2 linked regions of the Tunturibacter gelidoferens genome follow. The protein of the gene in region 1 interacts with the protein of each later gene in a pairwise test. Links are inferred from orthologs where the notes say so. Each region holds a gene or a part of one and is shown on either strand. Other genes may lie near its edges. The genes, in order: priA and RBB81_RS19905.

Region 1 (15,297 bases):
TTGAAGGAGAATCTGCGGCGGGGGCATATTGAGGTAACACTGCAGTTGGAGCGCAGGGCGAATGTTGAGATCCAACTGCATACGGGATTGCTGGAGGCTTATGTGCAGGCGTTCCGTGAGGCTGCCGTGACGCATGGCGTGTCGGGCGATCCGGACTTGAATGCGATGCTGCGCATACCGGGTGTGATGAGTACTGAGAGTGTCGCAGGTGCCGCGGATATTGAGGGGCTTGATGCAGCGGTGCTCTCGCAGATCGTGCCGCTTGTAGGGAAGCTGAATGAAGGGCGGGCTCAGGAAGGTGCGACGTTGGCTGTTGAGCTGAAGGCTTCGATGCTGCGGCTGCAGGCTTTCGGGGAAGAGATGGCTGGGCTAAGGAACGGCGTGCGCGAGGTGCAGTTCGAGCGGTTACGGAGTCGACTGATGGAGCTGACGCAGGGCGTTCCGGTGAGCGAGGAGCGGCTGCTGGCTGAGGCTGCGGTGCTGGCGGAGAAGAGCGATATCGAGGAGGAGATCGTTCGGTTGCGGACGCATGTGGAGCGCTTTGTGGCGATGCTGGAGGAGGGCGGTGAGTTGGGCAAGCGTCTGGACTTTCTGCTGCAGGAGCTGAACCGCGAGGCGAATACGATGCTATCGAAGACCAGCGGAGCAGCGGGCGAGAATAGCTTGCGGATTACGGAGCTGGGACTCGAGATGAAGGCCGAGATTGAGAAGGCGCGGGAGCAGGTTCAGAATCTCGAGTAGCTCGAGTGGGCGCGGTTGTTAGACTGGCAGAGACAAATTGATTAGGTGATTGAGGCGCATGGCAGGAATTCTTTTTATCATTTCGGCGCCGTCGGGTTCGGGGAAGTCGACGCTGGTGAGTCAGCTGCGGACGTTGGTGGAGGGATTGGATTTTTCGATTTCGTATACGACGCGGGCGCCACGGGGGTCCGAGACGGATGGGCGCGAGTACCACTTCACGACCCGGGAGGAGTTCGAGCGGATGATTGCGGCGGGAGACTTTCTGGAGTGGGCAGAGGTCTTTGGCAACTACTACGGGACGGCGATTTCGGCACTGGGACATGCGAAGGACGCGGGAAAGGACCTGCTGCTCGATATCGATGTGCAAGGCGCGGTGCAGGTGATGAAGAAGATGCCGAGGGCGGTTTCTATCTTCATTCTGCCGCCGAGTCCGCAGGTATTGGAGATGCGGCTGCGCAACCGGAGCGAGGCGGAGCATGTCACGTCTGAGAAGGTGATTCAGAGCAGGTTAGCTGAAGCTCGGACTGAGTTAAAACAGATGTGGGATTACAAGTATGCGCTGGTGAATGATGTGCTTGACCAGGCTGTGGCGGAGCTGCGGGCGATTGTTTTGTGTGAGCGCGGTGAGCGGGACGGAGTGCAGGCGCTGGCTTCGAGTTGCAGAACCGATGCCGCTTCGCCTCGGTTGAAGAAGGCTCTGAGTACCTTTCACGAATAAAGAGCGTGTTATCCACTACGAATTGTGTATGGCTTTTCACCGGGGTGAGTTATAACTTCTGCATCGGGGTGAAACGCATGACGATTGAGAATGCTTTCCACAATAAGTACAGTCTGGTGAAAGGTGCGGCGCGTCGCGCGCGGCAGCTACAGTCTGGCGCCTCTCCTCTGATCGTGGCCAAGTCGATGAAGGCTTGTCGCGTGGCGCAGGATGAGATCAAGCAGGGACACGTGAAGTTCGTTTTGCCGGAGAAGGTTGTAGAACCTGTACTTGATCTTCCTGTGCACTAAGCGCGATACCATAGAGCCATGGCAGGTGAAGTAGAGCAGCAGCTGCGGGCTTACGTGGAATATCTTCGCGACATGGGCGTCCATGACTTCTATCGTCAGGGCGAGCCGGTGTACGCGGAGACCGTTCCGGTTGCTCCTCTTGCTGCCGTTGATGTGGTTTCTGTTGTCGATGACGCGGTGGAAGCGCGACCATTGCCTGCGAAGGCGGCTGTGGCAGAACAGCGGGCTGTTGCTGTTTCGAGTCGACCTCAATTTCTGGAGCCTCCTATCGCGAAGCTTGTGAGTTTCGATGATCTTGTTCCCCTGCCTGCAACCCGGGTGGCCGCGGCGCATAAGGCTGAGGCACTGATTGGAATCAAAACTGAGATTGGCGATTGCACGCGGTGTCCGCTGGCGTATGCGGGCAGGCGGACGATCGTGTTCGGCGATGGCGATGCCAATGCGCGGTTGATGTTTGTCGGCGAGGGGCCGGGGGCGGATGAGGACACCTCGGGGATTCCTTTTGTCGGGAAGGCTGGGCAGCTGCTCAACAACATGATCCAGGCGATGGGCCTCAAGCGGGAGGAGGTTTACATCGCCAACATCGTGAAGTGCAGGCCGCCGGCGAACCGGGTTCCTGAGCCGGTGGAGGCCAATACCTGCGACCAGTTTTTGCTGCAGCAGATCGACGTGGTACAGCCCCAGGTGATCGTGGCGCTGGGGTCTACGGCGGCGACGTACCTGCTGGGTGTGAAGCAGTCCCTGAGCGTGCTGCGGGGCCGCTGGCATAGCTGCAGGGGAGCGAAGCTGGCGGTGACCTACCATCCGGCGTTTCTGCTGCGGGATCCGGGGATGAAGGGTGAGGCCTGGAAGGATCTGCAGAGGGTGATGGCGGAGATGGGGTTGAAGGGCGCGAGCCGGGGCTGACAAAGTTGTGGTCCTTTTGGGAAGTGTGGGGGGTACCCCCTGGGGGGTATTTACGCGCAAGTTGTTTGTTTATAGTTACTTGCATTTTTTGAAAATCTCCAAAATATTCTAAACAAAAGGGTTACAGGTAAATAAGTCTAAACAAAAGAGTTACGGCCTTTAACGACGAAGAGCCCGAGCAGAAGCTCGGGCTTTTTTCTATCTTTATCCAGTTTACGGGATTGGTGGTAACTAATACGCCACGCGAATCTCCTTTATTGGCGCGGGGATTTGCGATTTGAGGGCTTGACAGGTTTTTGAGGGGGTGGGAGGACGGGCAACGACAAAAAGCAAAAGCAGATCCCCTGCGGGGATGACAACAAGAAAGGCAACCGCAACTGCAACGGCAACTGCAACTGCAACTGCAACTGCGACCGCAACTGCAACTGCGACCGCAACTGCAACTGCGACCGCAAGTGCAACGGCAACCGCAAGTGCAACGCAACCGCAATTGCAAGCGCAACTGCGAAATACAGGGATCCTCCCCCTTCGGGACGCTCAGGGTCAGGATGACGACTTCGGGGAGAGGTTCGTGGGTCAGGGTGGTGTGATTCGGACGGAGTTGGCTCGGCAGGAGCGGACGGGGCCGCAGGGGGTGGGCTGAGCGCGCTTGTCGAGGCAGACCTCGACGGCGGTGAGGTAGTTGTTGCCGCAGCTGATGGCGAGGCTTGCGGCGGGGATGGAAGGGTTCGCGGTCTGGAAGAGGTCGATGAGCTGGGCGGGCGTGAGCGAGATCTGGTGATTGAGCTGAGCGAGCGTTGGCGGGACGGCGACCGCCTTGTAGGCAATGCGGGCGAGGGTGAAGAAGGCGTCCGGAGAGAGGCCGGAGCAGGTGCCGTGGGTGCGCCACTCGTGGCGGAGGAGACCGGGGTCAGGATAGATGTCGGAGTAGGAGGAGGGATCGCGCGGACCGGGGTCGGTGGAGCAGTTCTGCGGATAGCCTCCGTTGGTGTTTTGAGGCCAGAGGCCGTGCAGTACGAAGGCGGGGCGCTGGGCGCACTCGGTTGCGGTGGGGTGTGAGTGGCAGAATTCGGGGGACCAGGAGAGGTTGAGGAGGTAGAAGTCGAACGGTTGAGTGGTGATGGGTTCGATGGCTTGCGCTGCGACCGCGCCTGGACGTGGAGCAGGCTCAGGCGTGGGCCGAGGAGGCGGGTTGCAGGCGGTGAGCAGAAGAAGGATCAGAAGCGAGAGTGCGGCTTTCTTCTTCATAGTGGGAGAAGGATAGCGTTTGTGGATGGATGACGCCAGCGAACTTACGATGCCATGTTCTGTAAGGAGTGGACTTGTTGTTGTGCGTCTTCGCAGGGTTGGCGGTGCGTTTTTGGATGTAACCGAATATTTTTGAATCGAAGAGTGGAGGCGTATTCTGCATATAGAATGGCGTGTTTCGCATATCAGTGACCAGTTGTGACGGTCTACATTTGAACCATGTACAACGCAAAAGCATACTCCGCTGCCAGTGCGTCATCGCCGCTTGCATCCACTACGATCGCGCGGCGCGATCCAACCGAGACAGACGTGCAGATCGAGATTCTCTTCTGCGGAATCTGTCACTCTGATCTACACCAGGCCCGTAATGAGTGGAGCGGTGTGATGCCCACTGTTTATCCGTGCGTTCCCGGTCATGAGATTGTGGGCCGTGTAACCAAGACCGGCTCGGCTGTAACTAAATTCAAAACCGGCGACGTTGTTGCGGTCGGCTGCATGGTCGACTCGGATGGTGTGTGCGAGGAGTGCAAGGCGGGCCTGGAGCAGTTCTGCCCGAACTTGACGCTCACTTACAACTTTCCTGACAAGCATACCGGCGGCGTCACGTATGGCGGCTACTCGGACAGTGTTGTTGTGGATCAGAGATTTGTCCTTAGAGTTCCGAGCAATCTTGATCCAGCGGGAGCTGCTCCTCTGCTCTGTGCCGGCATTACCACCTACTCGCCGATGCATCACTGGGGCGTGACGAAGGGCAAGAAGGTTGGCGTTGTGGGCCTTGGCGGACTTGGCCACATGGGAGTGAAGTTCGCTCATGCGCTGGGTGCGCATGTCGTACTGTTTACGACTTCGCCTAACAAGAAGGACGATGCTCTTCGTCTCGGAGCAGATGAGGTTGTCATCTCTCGCAATGCGGACGAGATGGCAAAGCATGCGGGCAGCTTCGACTTTATCCTCGATGCGGTGTCGGCTGACCACGACATCAACGCTTATTTGAATCTGCTGCGCCGCGACGGGAATCTCTGCCTGGTGGGTGCGCCGGAGAAGCCGTTGTCGGTGTCTGCGTTCGGCCTGCTGTTCGGTCGCCGGAGTCTGTCGGGTTCACCGATCGGAGGCGTTGCGGAGACACAGGAGATGCTTGATTTCTGCGGCAAACATAACATCACCGCGGATGTCGAGATCATTCCTATTCAGAAGGTGAATGATGCTTACGAGAGGTTGCTGAAGGCTGACGTGAAGTACCGGTTCGTCATCGACATGGCCTCTCTGAAAGGTGCGGCGTAGTTCAACGATGAGTAAGCATTTTCGGGTTTCCGGCCGTCTAGCGTCGAAGTTGAACGAGTCGGGAGTTCGTGTGTCCTCTGTGCTGGAGCGTGCGGGGTTGCCTTCGGGTCTGCTCTATCAACCTCGCATTCTCTTATCGACAGGAGAGTTCTTTGCGCTGTGGCGGGGGATTGGGCAGGTAAGCTCTGATCCCGCCATCGGGCTTGTGTTGGGCACGGAGACGAAGGCTGAGCACTTCGATCCTGTGGTGCTTGTGGCTCTTTCGACGGGCAGCTTTGGCGAGGCGATGCGGCAGATCGCGCGCTATAAACAACTCTCTTGTCCGGAGGAGGTTGTGCTTGAGCCGGGTGACGCGGAGTGGACTATTCAGTTTCGTTGGCTGCTGGCGAACGAGGCTGAGCCTGCGGTGCTGACGGATCTTTGCTTCGCGTGGGTACTTGGGATTGCGCGGCTTGGGACGGGAGTGCGGGTTTCGCCGTTGCGTCTTGAGCTGCAACGGCCGCGTGCGAATGCAAGATCTCTTGAGCGCCACTTTGGCTGCGCGGTTGTGTTTGGTGCGGCGCGTAATGCGATTGTGTTTCGTGCGTCGGATGCTGAGCTTCGCTTTGTGACTCGTAATGCGGAGCTGTTGGCGATGCTTGCGCCGCAACTGGATGAGGAGTTGAAGCAGCATAAGGGCGAGGAGAGTTTTCCGGAGCGGGTTCGCGCGACGATTCAGAGGAAGCTTACGGGGAGCCGTCCGAAGATGGAGGAGATCGCTCGCGAACTTCATATCAGCTCTCGTACGCTGCAGCGGCGGTTGCAGGATGCCGGCTCGAGCTTTCAGAAGGCTTTGGAAGAGGCGCGGCATCAGCTGGCGCGGCACTATTTGACCAACTCGTTGCTGGAGTTGGGTGAGACGGCACACCTGCTGGGATATGAGGATTCGAACTCATTTGTGAGGGCGTTTCGGATATGGGAGGGTGTTCCGCCGGCGCACTGGCGGGGAGCGCAGCGGGCGAAGGCTGCTTTGTAGATTCTTCGCGAGGGCAAGGGTGGAGATCGGGCTGTGGGGGCTGGTCGGTTAAGCTGGTGGGATGGCTTTGTTTTGCGATGTTGCTTTGCCGGTGCCTCTGGATAGGACGTTTACCTATGCGGTGAACGGGGTGGTGCCGGTGGTGGGGGCGCGGGTGCTGGTGCCGTTCAGCGGGCAGAGGCTGATGGGCGTGGTGGTGCGGGTGCATGAGGATGCGCCGGTGGAGGAGTTTGAGATCAAGCCGGTGCAGCAGGTGTTGGATGATGCGGCGCTGTTGCCTGAGGAGTTGATGAAGCTCGCGGGGTGGATCGCGCAGTACTATGTCGCGCCGCTGGGTGAGGTGCTGCGAGGGATGCTGCCGCTGGCGGCGGAGGTGAAGCGGCATTTTTCTTATCGGATCGCGGAGGCTGGGAGGAAGGTGTTGTATGAGGGGGCGGTGAAGGGGTCTTCGCGGCGATCGAAGCTGACGGTGGAGGAGCAGAATCGCGAGTACTCGGTGCTGAATTATCTGGAGGGGGGCGAGGCGGCGAAGATGTCGGCTCTGCGATCGGCTACGGGGGCGAATAAGGGGTTGCTGGAGGGGATGGTTCGAAAGAAGTGGCTGGTGAGGGAGGCGGTGGCGGAGGAGAGAGATGCGCGGCGGCTGGAGAAGGTCGCGGTGTTAGTGACTGAAGCTCGGCTACCGAAGTTGAATGAGAATCAGACGGCGATTCTGGCGGAGTTGGCAGCGGTGGGTGGGCGGATGCGGGTGCGAGATCTGCGGTTGAGTTTGACGCGTGCGGGAGTGCCGGAGTCTACGTTAGGGACGCTGGTGAAGCGCGGGCTGGTGGGGGTTGAAGAGGTGAAGCGGGAGTTCTGGATGGGAGGGCTGGTTGCGGAGGGTGGAGAAGAAGCAGATTCCTCCGCTGCGCTGCGGAATGACAACCAAAAAAACAGGAACTTGCGTGCCCCCGAGGACCGGACGATGCGTGCGCAAGAGGATACGACGATGCGTGCGCAAGAGGATACGACATTGCATGCGCAAGAGAACAGGACGATGCATGCGGGCGAGAAGAGGAAGAAGCATGCGCATGAACATGCTTTGAACGAGGCGCAGATGGAGGCGCTCGGGACGATCGCGGCAGCGATGGAGAAGGGTGGGTTCAGGCCGCATCTGCTGTATGGGATTACGGGGAGTGGAAAGACTTCGGTTTATTTTGCGGCGATGCAGAGGGCGCTGGATGCGGGGAAGAGCGCGTTGCTGCTGGTGCCGGAGATTGGGTTGACGCCGGCGATGGCAGGGCAGATGGTGGCGGCGTTTGGCGGTGAGGTGGCACTGCTGCACTCGCAGCTGACGCCGGATGAGCGGGCAGAGCAGTGGCACAGGATTCGTCGGGGTGAGGCGAGGATTGTGGTGGGGACGCGGTCTGCGGTGTTTGCGCCGATGGTGGATCTGGGATTGATCATCGTCGATGAAGAACATGACTCGAGCTACAAGCAGGAGGAGACGCCGCGGTATCACGGGCGCGATGTTGCGGTGATGCGGGCGAAGTTCAATGAAGCTGTGGTGGTGCTGGGGTCGGCGACGCCTTCGCTTGAGAGCTGGGCGAATGCGGAGAAGGGGCGGTATGCGCGGGTGGAGATGCGCGCGCGGGTTGCGGACAGGCCGATGCCGCTGGTGGAGCTGGTGGATATGCGGGAGGAGTTTCGCGAGACGGGGCAGGAGCAGATCTTTTCGCGGAGGTTGATGGAGGAGACGCAGGCTACGCTCGACCGCGGGGAGCAGGTGATTTTGTTGTTGAATCGGCGGGGGTACTCGTCGACGGTGTTGTGCCGGAGCTGCGGGGAGAAGATCGAGTGCGAGAACTGCGCGGTGTCGATGACTTATCACAAGCCGGTGAGTGGCAATGATGCGATTGCGCAGCCGGGACAGCGATTGGAGTGTCACTACTGCGGATCGCGACGGGCGGTGCCCAAGGCTTGTCCGAAGTGTGAGAGTGAACATCTTTATTTTCTTGGAGTGGGCTCGCAGCAGGGAGAGGAGAGGCTGCAGGAGCTGTTTCCGACGGCGCGGATTGGGCGGATGGATCGCGATACGGTGCGCGGGCGAAGTGATATGGAGCGGCTGCTGGCGAGGCTCCATGGGGGCGAGATCAATCTGTTGGTGGGGACGCAGATGATCGCGAAGGGACATGACATCCATGGAGTGACGCTGGTTGGAGTGATTGGGGCGGACTTCCAACTCGGGCTGCCGGACTTTCGCGCGGCGGAGAGAGTGTTTCAGTTGCTGACCCAGGTGTCAGGCCGGGCGGGGCGTGGGGATCTGATTGGGAAAGTGCTGGTGCAGACGTACCATCCGGATCACTATGCGATTCAGTTCGCGGCGAAGCATGACTATCCTGGGTTTGTAGCGAAGGAGATGCAGTATCGGCGATGGATGCACTATCCGCCGTTTGCGGTGCTGGCGAATGTGGTGGTTCAGAGCGAGAAGCTGGAGGAGGCCACGGCGTGGGCGGGAACGCTGGGGCGATGGTTTCAGAAGGCTCGGTTGGATAAGGTGCGGGTATTGGGGCCGGCGGCGGCACCAATTGTCCGGTTGAAGCGGATTTACCGGTACCACTTTGTGCTGAAGGCGGAGCGGCGGCAGACGCTGGGCGAGACGCTGCGGGCGATGCTGGCTTATGCGGAGACGCAAGGGATTGCGCGCCGAAACCTGATGGTCGACGTGGATGCTGTGCACCTGATGTGACGCATCGTTGGCGGTGAAATGTTGGGGAGGTTGATGCTAACAAGTCGCGACTGCTGGTGCGTCAAGACTTAGACAAATGCTCTAGTCAAGCAGATGGAGTTCTTTGCCTGGCTTGAAGCGAACTGCTTTGCCTGGGGCAATGGTGACTTCGGCGCCGGTCCTGGGATTGCGGCCGATTCCGGTTTTGCGCGGCTTGACGGTAAATACACCAAATCCGCGGAGTTCAATGCGATCTCCCGCGATGAGAGTGGCTTTCATGCTTTCAAAGATCGCATCGACAGCCGACTCTGCTTTTGTCCTTGGAAGGCCGGTTCTTTCTACCACCCTCTGTATGAGATCCTGCTTAATCATCTGGGCCGCCCTTGGGCTGTAATTTTTTTGAAACTGGATGCTGACCTGGTAGTACGGTGATGTTAGAAACTCAAACTCAGATTGTCAACGAAAGAACGCTACCGTAAGATGAAGAATCTAATGACGCAATGGGACCTGGGACACTACCGCACCCAATTTACACCCTTCTGCGACAATTAGGGATATCACCTTCTGCGAGAATTGAAGAAATTTCAAAAAGCAGGACTGAAGGGGCACACCAGAGTGGCAATTAAAAGCGACCGTTGGATTCGCCAGCAGGCGAACGAACACGGAATGATCTCTCCGTTTAGCGAAAAACAGGTTCGAGAGGGTGTTATCTCTTATGGACTCTCTTCTTATGGGTACGATCTGAGGGTATCGGACGAGTTCAAGATTTTTACCAACGTCAACAGCGCGATCATCGATCCGAAGGCTTTCGATGAGCGCTCGTTTGTGACGGTGCAGGCCGATAGCGTGATCGTTCCGCCGAACTCTTTTGCGCTGGCGCGGTCGATTGAGTACTTCAAGATTCCTCGCGATGTGCTGACGATCTGCGTAGGCAAATCGACGTATGCGCGGTGCGGGATTATCGTGAACGTTACGCCGTTCGAGCCGGAGTGGGAGGGCTATGTGACTCTGGAGATCTCGAACACAACGCCTTTGCCGGCGCGGGTATATGCGAACGAAGGGCTCTGCCAGATCCTTTTCTTTCAATCCGACGAGGTGTGTGAGGTCAGCTATGCGGATCGGAAGGGGAAGTATCAAAATCAGCAGGGAATCGTGCTGCCTAAGCTATAAAACTACAGAGTTACGATTTTTCTGAAGCGCTGAAGTCGGCCTACTAAATGCACGATGCTGAGTAAAGGGGCTGCGCAGGCGATGAAGGACACAAAAGACAAGAAGGTTAAGAAGGCCAAGGGATCTCTGCGCGTCGGTCTCGTGGCTGCGGATCCGTTGCGAATCCTGGGATTGCAGACGATCTTTCCTGACGGCGGACCGGTGGAGGTTGTTCCTCTGTCGGTTCCGGGGGCGCTGGATGCGTCGGGAGTGTCGTTGATCCTGATCGATTCGGCTTGCACAGAGCACATCTTTGAGCTGCTGGCTACGTTTCGCAGAACGCGCCCCCGTTTTCGGCTGATGGTGCTTGGGCTGGAGGAGGATCACGAACACATTCAACGAATTATCGGCGCCGGAGCGAAGGGCTACTTGGCCCATTCGGCGAAGGAGAGCGAGATTCGGATGGCGATCGATGTGGTGCAGGATGGGTCGGTGTGGGCTCCCCGCAAGGTTTTGGCGCGGTTGCTTGAGTCGACTTCAGCTGGAGCGGAGACGACGACCAAACCAGCCAAGGAGCCGAAGTTCACGAAACGGGAGCTGCAGGTGCTGCGTTTGCTGGCTGCCGGACATCCTAACCCGGCGATTGGCCGGGAGCTGGGAATCGACGTGGGCACTGTGAAGAAGCATGTGGGCAACCTGATGCGGAAGGTCGGGGTTGATAATCGCATCGCACTGTCGGTTCAGGCCGTCAATCAGAAGCTGTTGCTGAAGCGGTAACCCGGAGTTTTGGTAAGAAATTTGATCGACTGGAACCGTTGGTGGGTCTCGTTCGTTGCAAATGCTGATACAGGATGAGTTAGTGAATTTTTATTGTCCAAATGGCGTTAACTACTAAGTTAACAAAAACCGCTCAAAGGTCTACCCACCTTCGTACCGTTGTGAGCGAAGGTAATGTGGGGCAAAGTACTACCAAGCAACACAGACCTGGGAGAGGGGTTGTAGAGATAGCGTCGGAGTTCTGCCGACACTATCTCTACAACCCCCATTTTTTTGGGTGTGTGGGGCCATTCCGGCATATGCTGGTTCCGTTCTATTGACGGGACAACTTGGAGCGGTTTCCCCCCATCTCACATATTGTTGGAAATAGGCAGCTTGCTGAGACCTCTCCAAATTACAGATTAAGAACGTGAAAGGGATAACAATAATGTTGAAGAAGATTTCAGTGGCACTTTGTGGTTTGGCGATGATGGCCGGTTCTCTGTCTGCGCATGCGCAGGGCGATAAGGCGAAGATTGCGGATCGTATGACCGCTGCTGGCGAGGTGCTTAACCAGATCATGGCGACACCAGATAAAGGCATACCAAGCGGGATTCTGTCGGGTGCATCGTGCGTGGTAGTGATTCCGAGCTTTAAGAAGGGCGCCTTTGTTGTGGGAGCGCAGTACGGACAGGGTGTCGCGACTTGTCGTACGCCTAGCGGAAAGTGGAGCGCTCCGGTTTGCGTTCAACTAGCCGGGGGCAGCTTCGGGTTCCAGATTGGCGGTCAGGCGACGGACCTCGTGTTGATTGCGATGAATCAGCAGGGTCTGCAGGACATGTTGAAGAACAAGTTCAAGCTGGGAGCTGATGCTGCTGCCTCTGCTGGTCCAGTGGGACGAAATGCCCAGGCTGGAACGGACTGGAAGTTGAATGCGGAGTTTCTAAGCTACTCGCGTAGCAAGGGGCTGTTTGCCGGCATCGATCTCGATGGCACGGTGCTGTCGCAGAATCAGGACGACACCCGCGCGCTGTACGGTTCCGACATTCAGTTCGAACAGATTCTTGGTGGCAAGGAAGTGACTCCGGTTGAGGCTCGTCCGTTTGTGCGAACGGTGGCGAAGTATTTTGTGGTTGCCAAGAACCGGTAGTGGCATTTGTTGTTTGATCATGGAAGGGCGGCTGATTTGGCCGCCCTTTCTGTTTTTAAGGCGTCGAGGATGGGAATCGGTAGACTAGAGGCTTGAGCAAGGTTCCAAAAAAAGAGCAGGTTGACGCGGAGGTGAGCTTCCGCGAACGAGTTGAGTTTGCCGTGGTGTGGTTGGCGGTTCGTGGGATGCGTTTGTTTCCGCGTGGAGTGGCCAGGTCGGTGGGCAAGGGGATTGCGACGATTGCGTTTCACGGGTTGGGACGGCTACGTGGAGTGGGCGCACGGAACCTGAAGCTCGCGTTCCCTGCGATGCCGGAGGTGGAGCGTGAGAGGATTCTGCGGTCGTTGTACCGGCGTCTTGGCTGGCTGCTGGCGGAGTTCTGCCTGATGCCGGGATACACGCCGGAGAGTGCGAGCAGGTTTATTCGCTATGAGGGACTGGAGAATTACCTGGCGGCTCGCGAGCGCGGGAAGGGGGTGCTGGTGTTGACGGGGCACTTGGGGGCGTGGGAGCTGTCGAGTTTTTATCACTCGCTGATGGGGATGCCGATGGGGATGGTGATACGGCGGCTGGATAATCCGCTGGTGGATGAGTTTGTGAATCGCATTCGGTGCCTGCATGGAAATCGAGTGATTCATAAGGACGACTTTGCGCGGGGGCTGATTGCGTCGATGCGCGCGGGGGAGACGGTTGGGATTCTGATGGACACGAATATGACTCCGCCGCAGGGTGTGTTTGTGCCGTTCTTTGGAGTACAGGCTTGTACGGCCTCGGGGATGGCACGGATTGCAGGCAAGACGGGAGCGGCGGTAGTGCCGGGGTTTCTGCTGTGGGAGGAGAGCGAGCAGAAGTACGTGCTGCGCTTCGGCAGAGAGCTTGAGGTGACGCATACTGGAGACTCTGAAACCGATGCGGTTACAAATACAGCGGCGTTTACGGCGGCGATTGAAGCAACGATTCGACGGTATCCTGATCAGTGGCTTTGGATGCATCGGCGATGGAAGACGCGGCCTCCGGGAGAAGAGGGGATCTACTGATGGCGGGGATTTACTGATGACAACGATGAGCAAGATCGCGGACTGGGTTGGGGTGAGCGCACCGCTGTTGGAGGTGGAGATTACATCGGTCTCAAGCATCGAGGACGCCGGGGAGAGTTCGGTCGTGTTCGCGGTCGAGGGTGAGGCGCTGGGCAGGGCGCTGCGGTCGAGGGCTGGGGTGATTCTGGCGAGCAGGAAGCTGGAGTCGGCGGAGCTGCCGCCCTATCGGACGCCGGACCCGCGGGTTTTGTGGGTGGCGGATGCGAGGTATGCGTTTGCTTTGGTGGCGCGGAAGTTGAATGTCGATGGGGTTCGGGCGGGAGTGCATGCCTCGGCCGTGGTGGGGCAGAAGGGGGCGATTGGCGTGGGGACGGCGGTGGGGCCGGGTGCTGTGCTTGGCGACGGTGTGGTGATTGGGAGTGGATGTGAGATTGGTGCGCAGGTGACGATTTACGCGGGTACGATGCTGGGGGACCGCGTGGTGGTGCAGGCGGGGGCGGTGCTGGGGTCGACAGGATTTGGGTATGTGAGGAGTGCGGAGACGGGAGAGTATTTGATTTTTCCGCAGCAGGGGCGGCTGGTGGTGGAGGACGATGTTGAGATCGGGGCGAATACGACGATCGACCGTGGTGCGCTGGGGGAGACACGGATCGGACGTGGCACGAAGATCGATAACCTGGTGCACATAGGGCATAACTGCGTGATTGGGAAGAACGTGATCATCGCGGCACAGACAGGGATCTCGGGTTCGAGTGTGGTGGAGGATGGCGCGATTCTTGGTGGGCAGGTGGGGATTGGAGAGCACGCGACGGTGGGAGCGGGTGTGATTCTGGGCGGTGGGGCTGGCGTGCTGAGTGGGAAGAAGATGCGGGGGGCCGGGGAGGTGTTCTGGGGCCGGCCGGCGCGACCTTTGAAGGAGTATCTGAGGGATCTTGCGAGGTTGAAGCGGCGCTGAGGGTGTCCTGCCGGACGGGCCCACTGCGCTTGTTACCCCACGAACGAAGACCTATTCGTGGGGACCCCGATTCGGGCGGTCACTTCGTGACTTGTATACCGGTCGTTGCGAACTCATCAGCATGGGTCCTCCCGTTGGTCGGAATCATCTTTCTCCGACCAACGGGAGGACCATGCGAAGCAATCACGCGTCACGAAGTGACCGCGCCACGCGCAGTGGGCCCGTCCGGCAGGGCATCCGCCTGGCAAGAGCGACTAAAATTACTGGATTGTGCGGTGAGTGATGGCGATTGTGGTGGTTGGCGGACATACGAGGAATATCGGGAAGACAAGCGTGGTGGCTGGGTTGATCGCCGCGATGCCGGAGATGCATTGGACCGCGTTCAAGATTACGCAATTCGGGCATGGGATGTGCTCGGCTAATGGCGAGCCGTGCGACTGCGAGACCGCTGAGCATACGGTGGCAGTCAGCGAGGAGCGGGTGGGGGGCGATGCTACGACGGATTCGGGACGGTATCTGGCGGCGGGTGCGATGCGTTCGTTCTGGGTGAGGACGCGGCAGGGCGATCTGTCAGAGGCGATGCCGCGGATTCGGAAGGAGATTGAGCGAGCGGAGAATGTGGTGATCGAGTCGAACAGCATCCTGCGGTTTCTGCGGCCGGATCTTTATCTGAGCGTGCTCGATCCGGAGACTGCAGACTTCAAAGATTCGGCTAAGTACTTTTTGGACCGCGCGGACGCCGTGCTGGTAGCTGAGGGTGTGTTGGGAAGGCCGGAGTGGAAGGGAGTTTCGCTGAAGCTGGTGGAGGGGACGCCGGTGCTGCCGATGCGGCCACCGGTCTATGTGACGGAAGAGATGGTGGAGTTTGTGAGAGAGCGGCTTCGAGTTCGTGCGGTTGTTTGAGTGAGTTCGCTGGAGATGCAAAAGAGCCGCGGCTTTAAGGCCGCGGCTCTTTTCTTGTTGATGTGGTGCGTGGAGCTATGCGATGAGACCGTTGAGGCCATTGGGGAAGAAGACTCCCTGATGGACTGTTGCGGTTGGCGTAGTACCGGTGACGATTGCGAGGATCTGGGAGGTGTTACGGGACCAGCCCAGAGAGTTCTGATCGCAGTCGACGATGGTTGAGGCTGTTATGTTCGCGGTGGCGGTGTTGAGCGCTACCTGGGTCGTGGAGACTCCGATGTCGTCTGCCGCTGAGCCTGTGAAGGTTACAAACGGAGTTGTGATCGGGTTCTTAGGATCAGGATTGGCCAGCGAGGAGCGAGCCGCCGAGATCATCTGAGTCAACGTGCTGAGCGGTCCGGTGCCACCGCCGCCATCGAGACCGTTGATGGTGGTGCGGAT
Region 2 (15,009 bases), 2.3 Mb from region 1 along the record:
TTACAAAAGCCCACCCATAAGCACCAAGCATCAAGACATTATCGGTGGTGTCGATCAGCGACATACCTGCGGCAAACAGCGCGGGAAAGACCAGAACTGACCACAGCGACAATCCTCTTGCGGCCTCAGAGGCCGAGAGGCCAAGCAATCCAATCTCCGTCGCGGTGTCGAATCCAAGGCCGAACAGAATGCCGAGCGGGTACATGTGCCAACTGCGGCGGATCAACGCGAACATGGGACGAAACAGGCGAGAGAGAAATCCGCGGCTGCCCAGCAGCAGATCGAAGTCTTCCTCAACATACCGCTCCCCTCGACGAACCCGCTGGAAAGCAAGATACACCGACCGCAGAACCGCCATATTCACGATCGCGATCGCAAAGAGAAACAGTGTCGAAACGAGCGTCCCTACCACGCCGCCGATGTGTCTCGCGGCATCCAGTCGATGTTGCAGCGACAATGCTGTAGCCGAGATAGCAATCGAGCCCAGCACCACAATCGTCGAATGTCCGAGAGAGAACATGAATCCCACCGCAACCGGGCGTTTGCCCTCCTGCATCAACTTCCGCGTTACGTTGTCGATCGCTGCAATATGATCGGCATCCACCGCATGACGAAGGCCGAAGCTGTAAGCCAGGAATGCAGTACCCAGCAACACGGGATAGTGTCGAAATGCAAGAAAAGCCCACATCCAGGCAGACACATTCATCAGGAGAAGAAGAATGTAAATAGCGATGACCTTGCGCCTGGTACTGGCCGCAATATGGTCAAGCACGCCGCTAAACAGATGTTTCATTCAGTCCGTACCCAAACAATACGAATCACAGTACAACATCAGGTGAAAAGGCGTCTTATTCGTCGCTGAAAATATCCACATCTTCAAAGGTAATCGCTGACTGCAATATCGGATGCAGCAAGCACTGGCCTCCATCTCTCAGGGAGCGACTCTGGTCAAAGCCGTAATCTCCTCAGCAAACTCGGGCCACGCTTCGCACAGCTCCCGTCGCTCGCCGGTCTCGTAGTCCTCAAACTCGAACCCTGGACTCACCGTACATCCCAGCAGCGCCCATCGCCCTCCGTCAACCAGGCGTGAGCCTTGCCACACGCCCCGCTCCACAACTACCTGCGGCCTTTGACCTCGTAGCAGATCGTTCCCGATCACCACCGTCGCGCCCTTACCTTTCTCGACCAACTGCAGCATCTCCACCGCGTCGCCGGCATAAAAATGGAACACCTCATCCGACTTCAGCCGGTGCATCTCACTGAACGTGTCCGGCTCCAGCAGATAATAGATCGCAGTCGCAGTCCGTCGTGCTCCCGCATACCTCTTGTCCTTAAATATCTCGGCGTCCACCTTCTCCGCGGCCTCGTAGGTCCTCACATACCACCCGCCCTCGCGCGGATGCGGTTGCAACCCAAGCAATTTCTTCACGTCCTCTGCCGTCATCGAAGCCCTCTCACGCTATGCTGGTACTACTCCATCCATTCTAGTTTCCCGTCTCACAGGAGCCTGACCTGATGCCCATCCGCACTCGCCTGGAGCACTACTTCGGCTTCTCAGAACACGCGACCAACTGGCGAACAGAGATTCTTGCCGGACTAACGACCTTCATCACGATGGCTTACATCATCTTCGTGAACCCTTCTCTGCTCAGCAAAACCGGCATGCCCCTCGCCGCCATTACTACGGCCACCTGTCTCTGCGCGGCTTTCGGCAGCATCCTCATGGGAAGCATCGCCAACTATCCCCTCGCCCTCGCACCCGGCATGGGTCTCAATGCCTACTTTACCTATACCGTCGTCCTCGGCATGGGAGTCCCCTGGCAAACTGCTCTCGGCGCCGTCTTCCTCTCCGGAGTTATCTTCCTCGCCCTTACCTTCACCGGTATTCGCCAGCGCCTTGTCGCCGCTATCCCCCATCAACTCCATGCAGCGGTAGGCGGAGGCATCGGCCTCTTCATCGCCTTTATCGGCTTCCGCAACGCGGGCATTATCGTCCCAAGCGCCGCCACCACCGTCACTCTGGGCAACCTCCGCGCCCCTCAAACCGCGCTCGCCATCTTCGGCCTCTTACTCATCGCGATCCTGCAGGTCCTTCGCGTCCGAGCCTCTATGCTCATCGGTGTTCTCACCACAATGTTCGTAGGCATTCTCTGCCACCAGGTTCACTGGCAACCCTCTACCTACGACCTCACCGCGATCAAAGCGACAGCCTTCCACCTGGACATCCTTGGCGCGCTCCACGTCGGAGCCTTCGAGATCATCTTCGTCTTTCTCTTCGTCGACCTCTTCGACAACATCGGCACGCTCGTCGCCGTCACTCAGCGCGCCGGCCTCATCGCCCCCGACCACACCATCCCTCGCCTCAACCGCATCTTCTTCGCCGACGCATCCTCCACCATCCTCGGTTCACTCGCCGGCACCAGCACGGTCACCAGCTACATCGAGTCTTCCGCTGGAGTCGCAGCAGGAGGACGCACTGGCGTCACTGCCATCGTCACCGGCATCCTCTTCTTCCTCTCGCTCTTCATCGCTCCTCTCGTCGGAGCGATCCCAACCTTCGCCACCGCGCCCGCGCTCATCCTGGTCGGCGGCCTCATGCTCACCGGCCTCGGCGAGATCGAATGGGACGATCCGCAGATCGGTATCCCCGCCTTCTTGACCGTTGCGACCATCCCTCTTACCTGGTCCATCGCCGACGGCCTCAGCTTCGGCCTCACCAGCTACGCGCTTCTGCAACTCCTCGCCGGACGCGCTCGCCGTCAGGACTGGATGCTCTATCTTCTCGCAGCCCTATTCCTTCTCCGCTTCATCTTTCTCGTCCGCAAATAGACTACGACTCCACGAACTTCACAGCCCCTTATCTCGAGTTCCAATCCTGCGGAAGAATCGAAGCAAAAATTGAGAGGAGCCTGCTTCGTAAACCAGGGATCCGGGGAGGTTTAACTCCACCTCGGTCCCAACGCCAGCCTCACTCCACACCGCCAGTTGTCCACTGATCCGTTTGGCGCGCTCTCGCATGCCAGGCAATCCCCAATGCCCCGCGCGCTCCCCTTCCTCGAGGACCTTCCGGTCGATTCCCTTCCCATCGTCGCGGATCCGCACGCGCAGCAGCCTCTTCCCGTACGTAATCTCCGCTTCGATCTTCTGCGCTTCACTATGCTTGAAGGAGTTTCGCAGCGCCTCTCGAACGATGTGGTAGACGTCGTCCCGAAAGATCGGATCCAGTGGCTTCGCGGTTCCTTCCTCGACGACAGAGAACCGCGGCCCGGTTCCATCTTCGCTGTTGGCTCCAAGCTCTCTTCCCAGCGTGGTGATCATGTGCGCCAGGTCGTCATCGACCAAAGTAGAAGACCGTATGTCGTAAATTGCGTTGCGTCCCTCCACCATCGCCTGATCCGCACTCTCCAGAGCGGAATCGAGACTCTTCTCCGCCTCCGAAGGATCTCTTGGAATCAGGTCCCGTGCCGTCTGAAAATGAAGAATCAATCCCTGAAAACTCTGCAACAGTGTGTCGTGAAGCTCACGAGCGATGCGAGTTCGTTCCGAGAGTCGCTCGATAAACTGGATATCCATCCGCGACGTTACCTGGCCGACATGCCACTGATAAACCGCCCACGCCAGAACTGCCACCGTAGCCGCGCACAGCAACAGAAACCAGTTTGTCTGGTAAAACGCCGGAACCACCGTCAGATTCAACGAAGGCCCGTCCATGTTCCACACCCCATCGCTGTTCGAGGCGATAACGTGGAACGTGTAAGATCCTGGGTCCAGGTTTGTGTACACAGCCTCTCGCAACCCAACCGGGTCACTCCATCCACGATCGAATCCATCAAGACGATATTTGTATCGAACTCGCTCCGGCACAGAGAGACTCACACCCGAAAAGTTGAACGTCATTCGCTGACGAACAGATGGAACGCGCACAGACGTCGCTAAATCGATTGGAACTCCATCGACCGAAACCGCATCTATCTTCGCCAACACTGGTGCCGTAGAGTGCGTTGCTCGGATCGGATCGACCACCGAAAGTCCGTGATTCATGGAAAACCAGATGCGTCCCAGTGGATCTGCGACGACCGATTGCTGCCTCTTGACCCCCTCGACTCCACTCAATCCATCGATAGTCCCATACTCTCGCACATCTCCCTCCTCCGCCACGCCGCTCAGCAGTCTATCGCGCTTCACTCTTAGAACGTGATTGGAGGTCGCAACCCAGAGCCAGCCATTGGTGTCTTCCGCAACTCCGAAGATCTGCTCATGCAGCGCCTCCGGCACATTACGAGGAATATGGACTGTACCGGAGTTGAGATACGCGAGGCCAGACGTCGTCCCGACCCACAATACATGGCTTGAATCCTCAAGCAGACAATCAATATCGGGTGATGGCAGCCCATTGTTCTCTGTAAAGGTTCGCCACTGCCCATGCGATAGCTGAGTCAGACCAACCGGGGTTGCGAACCACATGGTCCCATCGGCACCTTCGGCTATCGATGTCACCGCATTGGACGGCATCCCATTCGCCATGGTGTAGGAAGTAAGCTTTCCGTCCCTTACTTCACTGACCCCTCCGTTAAGAGTCCCAGCCCAGACAGATCCGTCGCGATTCCGATGAACTGCATACACACTGTCCTGAAGGAGTCCATCCGCATGCGTGTAGGTCTTGGTCTCGAAGGCGCCGTTCGTAAAACGCAACCGTGTGAGCCCGCCTCGTTGTCTGCCCACCCACAACTCATCGCGGCTGCCCGTGATGGAGTAGACAACATCTCTGTCCAGGCCCGCAGCGTTCACGCTTTCGATCTTTCCATCTCTCAGCCAATGCAACCCACCGTCGAGAGGGGCAAACCACGTGCGTTCTCCTGCATCGACATAGACCGGACCACCGCTCGCCGACCGTAAGTCGTTGTCAACCGCGTAGCTCACGAAAGTGCTGTCACGAAGCCTTTCAATACCCCGCGGCGTTCCGATCCATATGTTCCCCTCTCGATCCTCAAAGAGAGTGTTCACCGCCAGGCCCGAAGCAACCGTCCCTTCGTCATCAGAAGAGATGCCGAGGGCGTTGAATCGAAGCAGTCCATGAGAACTGCCGATCCAGATGTTTCCGTCCCTGTCACGAATCGCCGAGAGAACCGAAACCTTCCAAAGTACAGAGGGCACGCCCTCGCGAGTAATCTTCGAGCCATTCCAGCGCAAAACGCCTTTGTCGGTTCCAATCAACAGTTCGCCATTCTCCATCGGAAGCAGGCAATTAACCCTTCCGTCATCCACCTCCAGCGCTACGCTGTGAACCTGCCCGTCTCTCAAATAGAAGAGACCTTTATCGGGTGTACCTAACCAGATGACGCCATCGCTGGTCTCTGCTACTGCCGCTACCGCAGTATTCGGCTTGGCAAATCGGTGAGTAGCCACGCCGGTTGCCCAGCTCAGTCGGCTGGAGAGCTCATCATTCATCACTGCTGCCTGAGCAGGATCGGATCTCCCAGGCGCCTGCGGCGCGGTGAGAACATCGAACTTGCCTGCGTGATACGCAAGCGGCCCCAGAGCCAGGGACGAGAGAAGCGCCGAACCATCTCTGCGTCGCCCAATGGATGTAATTCCAACCTCTGCCTGACTGTGGCCTGGGTCGAACTTCCCATCGTGATATCGCAGGATCGTAGTATTCGCCAGAAGGATCCACAGATTCGATTGAGAGTCCGCAACCAGTTCCTGCACGGGGCCGATCGGGAGCGTCGCTGGAATCTGCTGTTGGAAGACGTGAAAGCTTAGTCCGTCAAAACGAACCAGGCCCTTCTCCGTCCCGATCCACAGAAACCCATCTGCGGTCTGAGCGATCGAGGTCACCGCGCCCCCGGTGAAACCTCTCTCAAGCCCCCAACTCTCTCGCATGTATTGCGAGAGAGCCCGGTTCGGATCGACAGCGTGAACCGTTTGGGCGACGAACATCACAACGAACACGGCCACCATTTTTCCGACAAGCCGATGAACTTTCATAACCCCATCACGGAAGGTACTCGAACTTCTCCAGAACAACTTCACTCTCTTTTTGCATCGGATACTTATCGCTCGCAACCACGTAAAACAGCAGCTGCATCTTCTCGTGGCCAGGCGAGGGTACGCCCGAGGTAAAGACATGTTCCGCAACAACGGGCGCGCCTTCGCGAATCGAGTCTCCTCGCACCGTCACAAACTTCACTCGCCCAGGCTCCCAGTGGAACGAGTGAGTCAGTTTACCCGCAGGCTCCACAAACGGAGCGACATTGCCCGGAACATAAAAAGGCTGAATACCGAACTGTGCATTGTCCTTACTGGCGCCATCGCCCCATTGACTCATCTCAACATCCACCTCACGATAGTTCTGCTCTCCTCCCCAATCGTCAAAAGTGTTCAAGCTTAAGACCGCGGCTGGTTCCAGATGAGACGTGTCCCTTACCGTAAAGATGTAGGTTCCATATCCCAAACTTCGGTTCATCTCCACCTCCGCGCAAGACCACTTGTTCCCTTTCTTCCTGATGCGAAGATGGAGCGCCCCTTGCGGATCGACCCACGCGTTATCGCCTTCGTAGGGAAGATTCAACCCTCCGCGATCCGAAGCGATCGTGCGGACTCCCCAGTCATAGCCGCTGAATTTAATCGGCACCGTAGGCGCAATCTGAGGTTTGCCAACACCATCGACGATCGCCAACGCCGCAATCGAACCGCCAACCGTAGGTGCCACATCCATCGTCGGCGGCGGTTGATATCCCGGATCGACCAGCATCGCAGCATACTTGAACCCGAGATGACTTGACGTGCTCCACGTCGAATCCGTCTGAATGGTAATAAACGGCTGGTCCGGCCAGGGCTGAACCCACCACGGCCCGCTCATCGCATAGATTACGATCCGTTGACCTGGCCGTGAGCCAGTCACACGCCCTGAGATCGTGTCGACGCGCTCCCGGCCGCCCTGCGCAGCGGGGGGAATCTTCGTAAATTCCACCGTCGGACCAGCGACGTTCTGCCGGGAGCGGCACCCAGCCAGCAAAAACAGAAACGCCGTAAGACAAACCACGTGGCGCAACGTAATCAACCACAGCAAACTCTGACTGAGGCCCGAGCGACCGCCCCGCCGATCCCGAAGCCGGAAGTCATTCTTGGAAGCGGTCACATACCATTCGGACACAAGAACCCCCGGAGTTATCTCAATTTGCCTGATTGAGATAGCAATCATAATCCATCCCTATCTCCCTTCGCAGCCTGCCACTACGATCCTCCTCCCCTTTGATCCGGCAACGGAAAGAACTCCGATCTCATCGTTCTTTCAGCCGCAAATCGCGCTTGCAATAAGCCTCTGGCCGTGTCGAAAGCCTTGGTTCTCATGGTGTAAGATATGGTCTTCCGCCCAGTAGATGCGGTTGGATCGTTGCATGGAAGATCCCAGCTTCGATACGAAGCGGATAAAGTTTATGCACTGAAGTACCCTCGAACAACGTCCACGGGAGGACGTACCTGAAGCAGCGACAAGCACCAACCTGGGCAGCCACCTCACTTTCGTAAAAAACACCGGAGTTCTTCACATGGCAAAAGGCGTCAATAAAGTCTTCCTCCTCGGCAACGTCGGCAAAGACCCCGAGATCCGTTCCACCGCCGGCGGCATGACCGTCGCAAGCTTCTCTCTCGCCACCGCAGACCGCCAGAAAGACGCCCAGGGTAACTGGGCCGACAAGACCGAATGGCATAACATCGTCTGCTTCCAGCGCACCGCAGAGGTTGTGCGCGACTACGTCAAAAAAGGCTCGCAGATCCTCATTGAAGGCAAGATCCAGACTCGCTCCTGGGATGACAAGACCAGCGGCGAAAAAAAGTACAAGACCGAGATCCTCTGCAATGAACTCACCTTACTCGGCGGCAAATCCGGTGGCGAAGGCGCCTCCACCGGCGGCTACTCCAAGTCCAATACCGCCAGCTACGACCAGCGCACCCCCTCCAGCCAGCCCGACTACGCCGACGTAGGCATCACCGACGACGACATCCCCTTCTAACTTCACACAGCAGCATCTGATCCTTTCATCAACAGGCTCCTCACAACGAGGGGCCTTTTTGATCTTGCTCGTCATCCCGCCACAGGCGTCATCGCACATACGACCATCAGCACGCCCTCAACGCTCCAGCGCGCTCTCGCTAAACCGGAGTTACCTCGAGACTCTCCTGGCGATGACCGCTCGTGGCGACTCCCGCATCGTGTGGTAGTCCAAGGCTATCGAAGACCGGCCCAAGCGCCAGAACAGCGATAAAGAGTATTGCCATGTGGAAGTCGCGTAGTTGCGGCACCGCGGCAGAGTGACCGTGCGCGTGCGCAACCAGACGCAGCGTAATCGCACCCACGGCCACGCCCATCCCCATGCTCAGCTGCATAATCGCGCTCAGGAATCCATTCGCGCGGCTCATCCTGTTAGGAGGGATCTCCGTGTAGGCGAGCGTAGTCATGCAGGTGAACTCCATCGATCGACAAGCTCCGTGAAAGAACAAAATCGCGAGAATCACGAGAGTTGGCGTAGAAGGGTTCAACGTCGCACAGAGTGCCATCGATGCCGCCGTAATCACTCCATTGACCAGCAGAATGTTGCGGAAGCCGAACCGGCGCAGCACCTGGATCACAAATACCTTCATGCTCAGGTCGCCCCCGAAGAGCGCAAGCAGATAAAGTCCTGACCTAAACGCGTTCAGTCCAAAGGCAATCTGAAACATCAGTGGCAGAAGAAATGGGAGCACCGCAACCGCAATTCGAAATGCGCTTGCTCCATAGACCGAGAGCGAATACGTCTTGAGCTTCAACGATTCGAAGTCCACCAACGCGGTCGCCGGCTTGCGTCTTGCTAAGACGATCGCCGCAACTCCGCTGAGCGCACTCAGAGCAAGAGTGGCACTTGGCACCTGCCAGCTGCCGCCGTCTCCTCCCAGCTTCTCCATCGCGTACACAGCACCGGTAGAGGCGAATCCTCCCAACAGAAACGTCGTCCAGTCGAAAGGATGTCTTTCATAGGTTCGAACATTTTCGATCCAAAGCAGCGTGAGCACCAGAGCCAGGACTCCGACAGGGAGATTAAGAAAGAAGATCCAGTGCCAGCTCGCATACGTTGTAATGAAGCCTCCCAGCGGAGGGCCAATAACGAGCGCCGTTAAACCAGGCCACGTGATGTAAGCGATCGCCTGAGTCAGCTTCTCCTTGGGTGTAGTCCGAAGAACAATAAGTCGACCCACCGGCACCATCATCGCGCCGCCAATACCCTGCAGAACCCGCATAAAGGTAAATTGCGTAAGCGTCCCAGCTGCACCGCACAACAGCGAAGCCAGCGTGAAGACACCTATCGCACACGCGAAGACGGAACGCGAACCGAAACGGTCGGCAACCCATCCACTGATCGGGATGAAGACCGCAAGCGTAAGCAGATATGCGGTCATGCCAATGTTCAAATTGACCGCGCCGACATGGAAACTGCGTGCCATCTGGGGCAGCGCAGTAGCGATGATCGTGCCGTCTAAGTTCTCCATGAAAAAGGCGCCCGCGATCAGGCTCGTGATGTAAATCGGGGAAATACTCTTCTTCATCAACCCATTTTACGAAAACGATGCAGATCGACTGAATCGATTAGTGCAATTAAATGATCTGAACCTGACTTTCTCCTGACAATTCCCCCTCCCGTTCTACCTACCATTCAGGGGAACAGACCTGCAGTGAGCAGTCACCTTCTGCTCCTACCGAGCCGCATGCTGCCCTCGCAGCGCGGTACTCGCCAGATGTCCTTCCTCACGGCCGCCGCAGCACAGGACGGCCGCCTTTTTTGAAACTGATCTACGGAAGCAACCATCCCTTTACTGTTACGATAAGTTCATGGGAATGAGGTCTCCCAAAACCGCCGTAAAGATCCGGCTGATGACCTCTGCCAATTCGATCTTCTTAATTTGAGGAACAACGAGGCAGACGATGTCATATCTCTGGGTCACAATCGGCAGTGCGTTGGGCGGCTTACTGCGTTACACCATCACGCGCCTCACTCTCACCTACAGCATCGGATTCCCCTTCGGCACCATTTTCATCAACGTTCTCGGGTCGTTCATCATCGGCTACTTCGGAACGCTCACCCTGCAAAGTGGCCGCTATCCCGCCTCCGAGAATCTCCGCCTCTTCGTCATGGTCGGCATCTGCGGAGGCTTCACCACCTTCTCCTCCTTCAGCCTCCAGACCTTCGACCTGATGCGCTCCGGCGCATGGGGCAGAGCTCTCGCGAATGTTCTTCTGTCCGTGGTCTTATGCGTAGCTGCAGTAGCCGCAGGCCACCTCCTCGCCTATCGCACAGTCCCGGCCCAGGCCATCGCCGAAACAGCTCAAGAGGAGTACACCGGGTAAACTAACCTCATGATCGACGAAGCCACCTTCCGCCGCGAATCCGACCGCGCCCTCGAATCCCTCAAACAGTCCCTCATCTCCGCCGAGGACGACGATGCGGGCTTCGAGTTCGAAGACAACAACGGCGTCATGAACATCATCTTCGAGAACGGCTCCAGCAAGTTCGTCATCACTCCCAACACCCCCATCCGCCAGGTCTGGATCTCGGCCCAGGCCACCAGCTACAAGCTCGACTGGGCGGAAGCCACCAGTACCTTCACCTTCACCAAGACCGGAGAAGATCTCAAGACCCTCACCCAGCGCCTCCTCCGCGAGCACCTCAAAGACCCCGCCATCACCCTCCCCTGACCACCAACAACACCCCTGCCTTCACCTATCCAACCTCAACAATCGAAGCCGCGAACAGTCTCATCGTTCGCGGCACAGGCGAGTGCTCAGCCTCCACGCCACACGATCCCGTTTTCCTTAAACGGAAAGCGGTGCCCACCCGCAACAAAAAAATGAACTTCAAAGCGCAAACCGTATTAAGCTAAAACCCTACGCGGCCATCCGGCCAACTGGCATACAAAACAACTAACGAGTTTCGCTCCCAGACCAGGGAGGATGGGATAGCCATCATGACGCCGAAGCTGTCCGTAGCGATCATTACGCTCAACGAAGAGGCCAACCTGGCCCGTACCCTCGCTAGCGTCCAATTCGCCGACGAGATCGTCGTTGTGGACTCCGGCTCTACCGACCGCACCCTCGAGATCGCCGCATCCTTCAAGGCCAAACTCTTCCTCGAACCCTGGCAGGGCTTCGCCGCCCAGAAAAACTTCGCCATCGAGCGTTGCACCGGCACCTGGATCCTCTCCCTCGACGCCGACGAAGCCCTCACCCCCGAGCTGCAGGCCGAGATCAGCGCTCTCCTCGCCGCCTCTCCCTCCGCCGACGCCTACCTCCTCCGTCGTCGCAATCTCTTCCTCGGCCGCTGGATCCGCCACGGCGGCTTCTATCCCGATCCCCACCTCCGCCTCTTCCGCCGCCACTCCGCCAACTTCGCTCCTCCCGCCCGCTTCACCGACCGTCCCGTCCACGAGACCATCGCACTCGATGGCGTCACCGAGACCCTCAAACACGACATCGTCCACCACGCCTACCCAACCCTCGAGAGCTACATCGAAAGCCTCAACCGCTACAGCACCCTCGGTGCGCAGACCGTCATCGAAAAGGGCCACACCAGCTACTCACGCCTTGCCCTCCTTCACAACGTCCTCGTCCTCCCCCTCCTCACCTTCTTCCGAAACTATCTTCTCCGCCTCGGCTTCCTCGATGGCCGCGAAGGCCTCCTGCTCCACCTCTACCACTCCACCTACACCAGCTGGCAGTACGCCAAAGCCTGGCAGACCGCCCGCAGGTCCTGACCTACTTCCTCAAGAAATGTAATCGTCATTTCGACCGAAGCAGTCACAGTCTCATCGTGAACCGCGCAGTGGATTGCGGCCACATCTCTCAGTTGCAGCGAACCGATGCATTCTACGGTATCCGTCAAGACCCCGCATTTGTCTTTGCCGTTGCTCTTGTCTTGCCCCTCTGGTGTAAAACAAAACCATGCCCAAACGCATGACCCTGGCCCTCCTCGCCATCTCCCCAACGCTATATGCCACGCTTCCGGTTACAATCTCCGCGCAAACCATCGCTGCCAAAACCACCGGCATGAAGCACCTCGACGGCTACCTCCCGCTCGACTGGGACGCCAAAGCCGGCAAGCTCTATCTCGAGATCCCCCACCTCGACGCCAACGGCCACAGCCCCGACCTCCTCTACACCCACTCCCTCCCCTACGGCACCGGCTCCAACGACCTCGGCCTCGACCGCGGCCAGATCTCCGAAGGCCGGATCCTCCACTTCGAGCGCACCGGCCCCAAGCTTCTCCTCGTAGAACCCAACCAGCACTTCCGCTCCACCTCCACCGACCCGCTCGAGCAGCTAGCCGTCCGCCAGTCCTTCCCAGAGTCCATCCTCTACGGCTTCAAAGTCGAGGCCGAAGACCCCAACGGCGCAGTCCTCATCGACGCAACCGACTTCTACCTCCGCGACGCCCACGGTGTAGCCGAGACCCTCACCACCACCAAGCAAGGCACCTACAAGCTCGACCCCACCCGCTCCACCATTGCCCTCGACGCCACCAAAGCCTTCCCCAAAAACACCGAAGTAGAATCCATCCTCACCTTCACCACCGACGCCCCCTCGAAAGGAGAGTTCGTCGCCAACGTCACCCCTGACCCCCACGCCCTCACCCTCCGCGAGCACCAGTCCTTCATCGAACTCCCCGGCCCCGGCTTCACGCCCCGCCGCTTCGATCCCCGCGCCGGCTACTTCCCCACCAGCTATCGCGACTACGCAGCTCCGTTAGGCGCACCGCTCGATCAGGACTTCATCATCCGCCACCGCCTCCTCAAAAAAGATCCCGCCTGCACCCACGCCTGCGAAGCCGTAACCCCCATCCAGTACTACGTCGACCGCGGCGCCGCTGAACCCATCCGCACCGCGCTCCTCGAAGGCGCACGTTGGTGGGATCAAGCCTTCCAGGCCGCAGGCTGGGCCAAGGGCACCTTCCGCGTCGACATCCTCCCCGCCGACGCCGACCCCATGGACATCCGCTACAACATCATCCAGTGGGTCCACCGCTACACCCGCGGCTGGAGTTACGGCTCAGCAGTAGTCGACCCCCGCACCGGCGAGATCCTCAAAGGCAACGTAACCCTCGGCTCCCTCCGCAGCCGCCAGGACTACCTCATCGCCGAAGCCCTCCTCAGCCCCTACAGGGAATTCGAACGAGGTCCCGGATTTACACCGATTCCGGGTGCCCCACTTGGGACGTGGAATCGCACAACCGCAAATCCTCAAAAGAATCCCGAAACCGATCCGATGCTCCAAATGGCCCTGGCCCGCACCCGCCAGTTAGCCGCGCACGAGACCGGCCACACCCTCGGCCTCGCCCACAATTTCGCCGCCAGCTCCTTCCCCCACACCCCCGAAGAGTCCGTCTCCGTCATGGACTACCCCCACCCCTACATCACGCTCAACAAAGAAGGCATCCCCACCCTCGCCCAAAGCTACGCCGTCAACATCGGCGTCTGGGACAAGGTCACCATCGACTACGGCTACCGCGAATTTGATAGCAATAAACATCCCAACGAAGACCCAGCCGCCCTCAACGCCATCCTCGAAGCCAGCGAGAAGACCGGCCTCCTCTACATCACCGACGAAGACGCCCGCCCCCGCGGCGGCGCACACCCCCACGCCCACCTCTGGGACAACGGCACCGACCCCGCCGACGAACTCGACCGCATCCTAACCATCCGCACCGCCGCCCTAGCCCGCTTCGGCGAAGACGCCATCACCACCGGCACACCCATGGCGCAGCTCGAAGACACACTCGTCCCCCTCTATCTCCTCCACCGCTACCAAACCGAAGCCACCATCAAAGAGATCGGCGGCCTCGACTACCGCTACAACCTCCGCGGCGACAACCAACCCGCCCCCGAGATCGTCCCCTCCGCCGAACAGAAGAAAGCCCTTACCGCCGTCCTCAAAACCCTCTCCCCCGAAACCCTCACCCTCCCCGAATCTCTCCTCAAAATCCTCCCCCCACGCCCTCCCGGCCTGCCACGCACACGCGAGTCCTTCCCCTCCGAGACCGGCCTCACATTCGACCCCGTCGCCACCGCCGAGTCCGCCGCCGACCTCACCCTCAACGTCCTCCTCGACCCCGCCCGCGCCTCACGCCTCGTCCAGTACCACATGCGCCTCGCCGACGCCCCCTCCCTCCGCGGCGTCCTCGAAGCCATCTCCAAAACCACCGCCGAGCGACCCGAAGGCGGCCACACCATGTCCTCCGAAGTAGAGCGAGCCGTAGAGTTCCGCGCCCTCGAAGCCATGCTCTCTCTCGCCGTCAACCCGCAAGCCTCCACGCAGGCCCGAGCCATCGCCCGCTCTCACCTCAACGACCTCCTCAAGCAGTGGACCACCGCCGCCCCACTCCCCGACACCGCCGAAGCCATCCACCGCGCCGCCCTCATCGACCGCATCAACGACTTCAACCGCGACCCGGAAAAGTTCATCCCCGCCAAGCCCATCGAAGCCCCACCCGGCATGCCGATCGGCACCGCCGACGACCTCTAGTACCAAACTCAAAATCGCGGTAACCTCACAACAACCCGCCGCTCAGAATGCCGTCATTCTGGGCGAAGCGAAGAATCCCTGTATTTTGCATCTGCCGTTGCCTGTTCTTTTGTTGTCATCCCGCAGGGATCTGCTGTTGTTCTTGTCTCTAGGTACACCAGGACCTCATGCTTTATCAGTGTTTTCTTGATGACAGCAAGGATAAGCATCAAGAGTTTGCTTACGTTTGCGCTGGTTTTTATGCTCGAAAGGAGGATTGGGAAGCCTTTTATACGGCTTGGAACAATCAGCTAAAGGCCGAAGGTATTACTTACTTCAAAACCAGCGAATTCAAATGGCTGACTAAAGAATTTCAGCGTTTTAGGATACTGCCCGAGCCCTATGGGAGACAGGCTGCAACCCTAGTGCGCGAACGGCTGATTGATCTCGCAATGCATAGCAAGGGAATCAGGGGGATTGGA

What was found.
Region 2: the proteins of priA (region 1) and RBB81_RS19905 interact in binary tests that used the Escherichia coli proteins (3 or more experiments, as listed by UniProt). The link is inferred for Tunturibacter gelidoferens from one-to-one orthologs.

What each region holds. Positions count from the first base shown.
Region 1 is NZ_CP132938.1:2,268,638-2,283,934, forward strand. The notes cover bases 5,904-9,127. They hold priA (replication restart helicase PriA), read left to right. Parts: upstream 5,904-6,260; coding sequence 6,261-8,927; downstream 8,928-9,127. Other genes in these bases: RBB81_RS10080 (AraC family transcriptional regulator), read left to right, coding at 5,904-6,199; RBB81_RS10090 (HU family DNA-binding protein), read right to left, coding at 9,009-9,127. Also shown: RBB81_RS10050 (YicC/YloC family endoribonuclease), read left to right, coding at 1-741; gmk (guanylate kinase), read left to right, coding at 800-1,459; rpoZ (DNA-directed RNA polymerase subunit omega), read left to right, coding at 1,537-1,749; RBB81_RS10065 (uracil-DNA glycosylase), read left to right, coding at 1,768-2,655; RBB81_RS10070 (ribonuclease T2), read right to left, coding at 3,232-3,903; RBB81_RS10075 (NAD(P)-dependent alcohol dehydrogenase), read left to right, coding at 4,123-5,184; more of RBB81_RS10080, read left to right, coding at 5,192-5,903; more of RBB81_RS10090, read right to left, coding at 9,128-9,278; dcd (dCTP deaminase), read left to right, coding at 9,522-10,076; RBB81_RS10100 (helix-turn-helix transcriptional regulator), read left to right, coding at 10,131-10,832; RBB81_RS10105 (lipid-binding SYLF domain-containing protein), read left to right, coding at 11,260-11,961; RBB81_RS10110 (lysophospholipid acyltransferase family protein), read left to right, coding at 12,147-12,998; lpxD (UDP-3-O-(3-hydroxymyristoyl)glucosamine N-acyltransferase), read left to right, coding at 13,015-13,953; RBB81_RS10120 (hypothetical protein), read left to right, coding at 14,236-14,856; RBB81_RS10125 (ferritin-like domain-containing protein), read right to left, coding at 14,932-15,297.
Region 2 is NZ_CP132938.1:4,612,069-4,627,077, forward strand. The notes cover bases 6,347-9,282. They hold RBB81_RS19905 (single-stranded DNA-binding protein), read left to right. Parts: upstream 6,347-7,550; coding sequence 7,551-8,015; downstream 8,016-9,282. Other genes in these bases: RBB81_RS19900 (hypothetical protein), read right to left, coding at 6,347-7,141; RBB81_RS19910 (MFS transporter), read right to left, coding at 8,155-9,282. Also shown: RBB81_RS19880 (HoxN/HupN/NixA family nickel/cobalt transporter), read right to left, coding at 1-793; RBB81_RS19885 (cupin domain-containing protein), read right to left, coding at 932-1,444; RBB81_RS19890 (NCS2 family permease), read left to right, coding at 1,516-2,829; RBB81_RS19895 (sensor histidine kinase), read right to left, coding at 2,848-5,988; more of RBB81_RS19900, read right to left, coding at 5,996-6,346; more of RBB81_RS19910, read right to left, coding at 9,283-9,582; fluoride efflux transporter CrcB, read left to right, coding at 9,959-10,381; iron donor protein CyaY, read left to right, coding at 10,391-10,729; RBB81_RS19925 (glycosyltransferase family 2 protein), read left to right, coding at 10,999-11,784; RBB81_RS19930 (zinc-dependent metalloprotease), read left to right, coding at 11,972-14,548; RBB81_RS19935 (DUF3800 domain-containing protein), read left to right, coding at 14,716-15,009. UniProt on the Escherichia coli protein: Plays an important role in DNA replication, recombination and repair. Binds to ssDNA and to an array of partner proteins to recruit them to their sites of action during DNA metabolism. Acts as a sliding platform that migrates on DNA via reptation.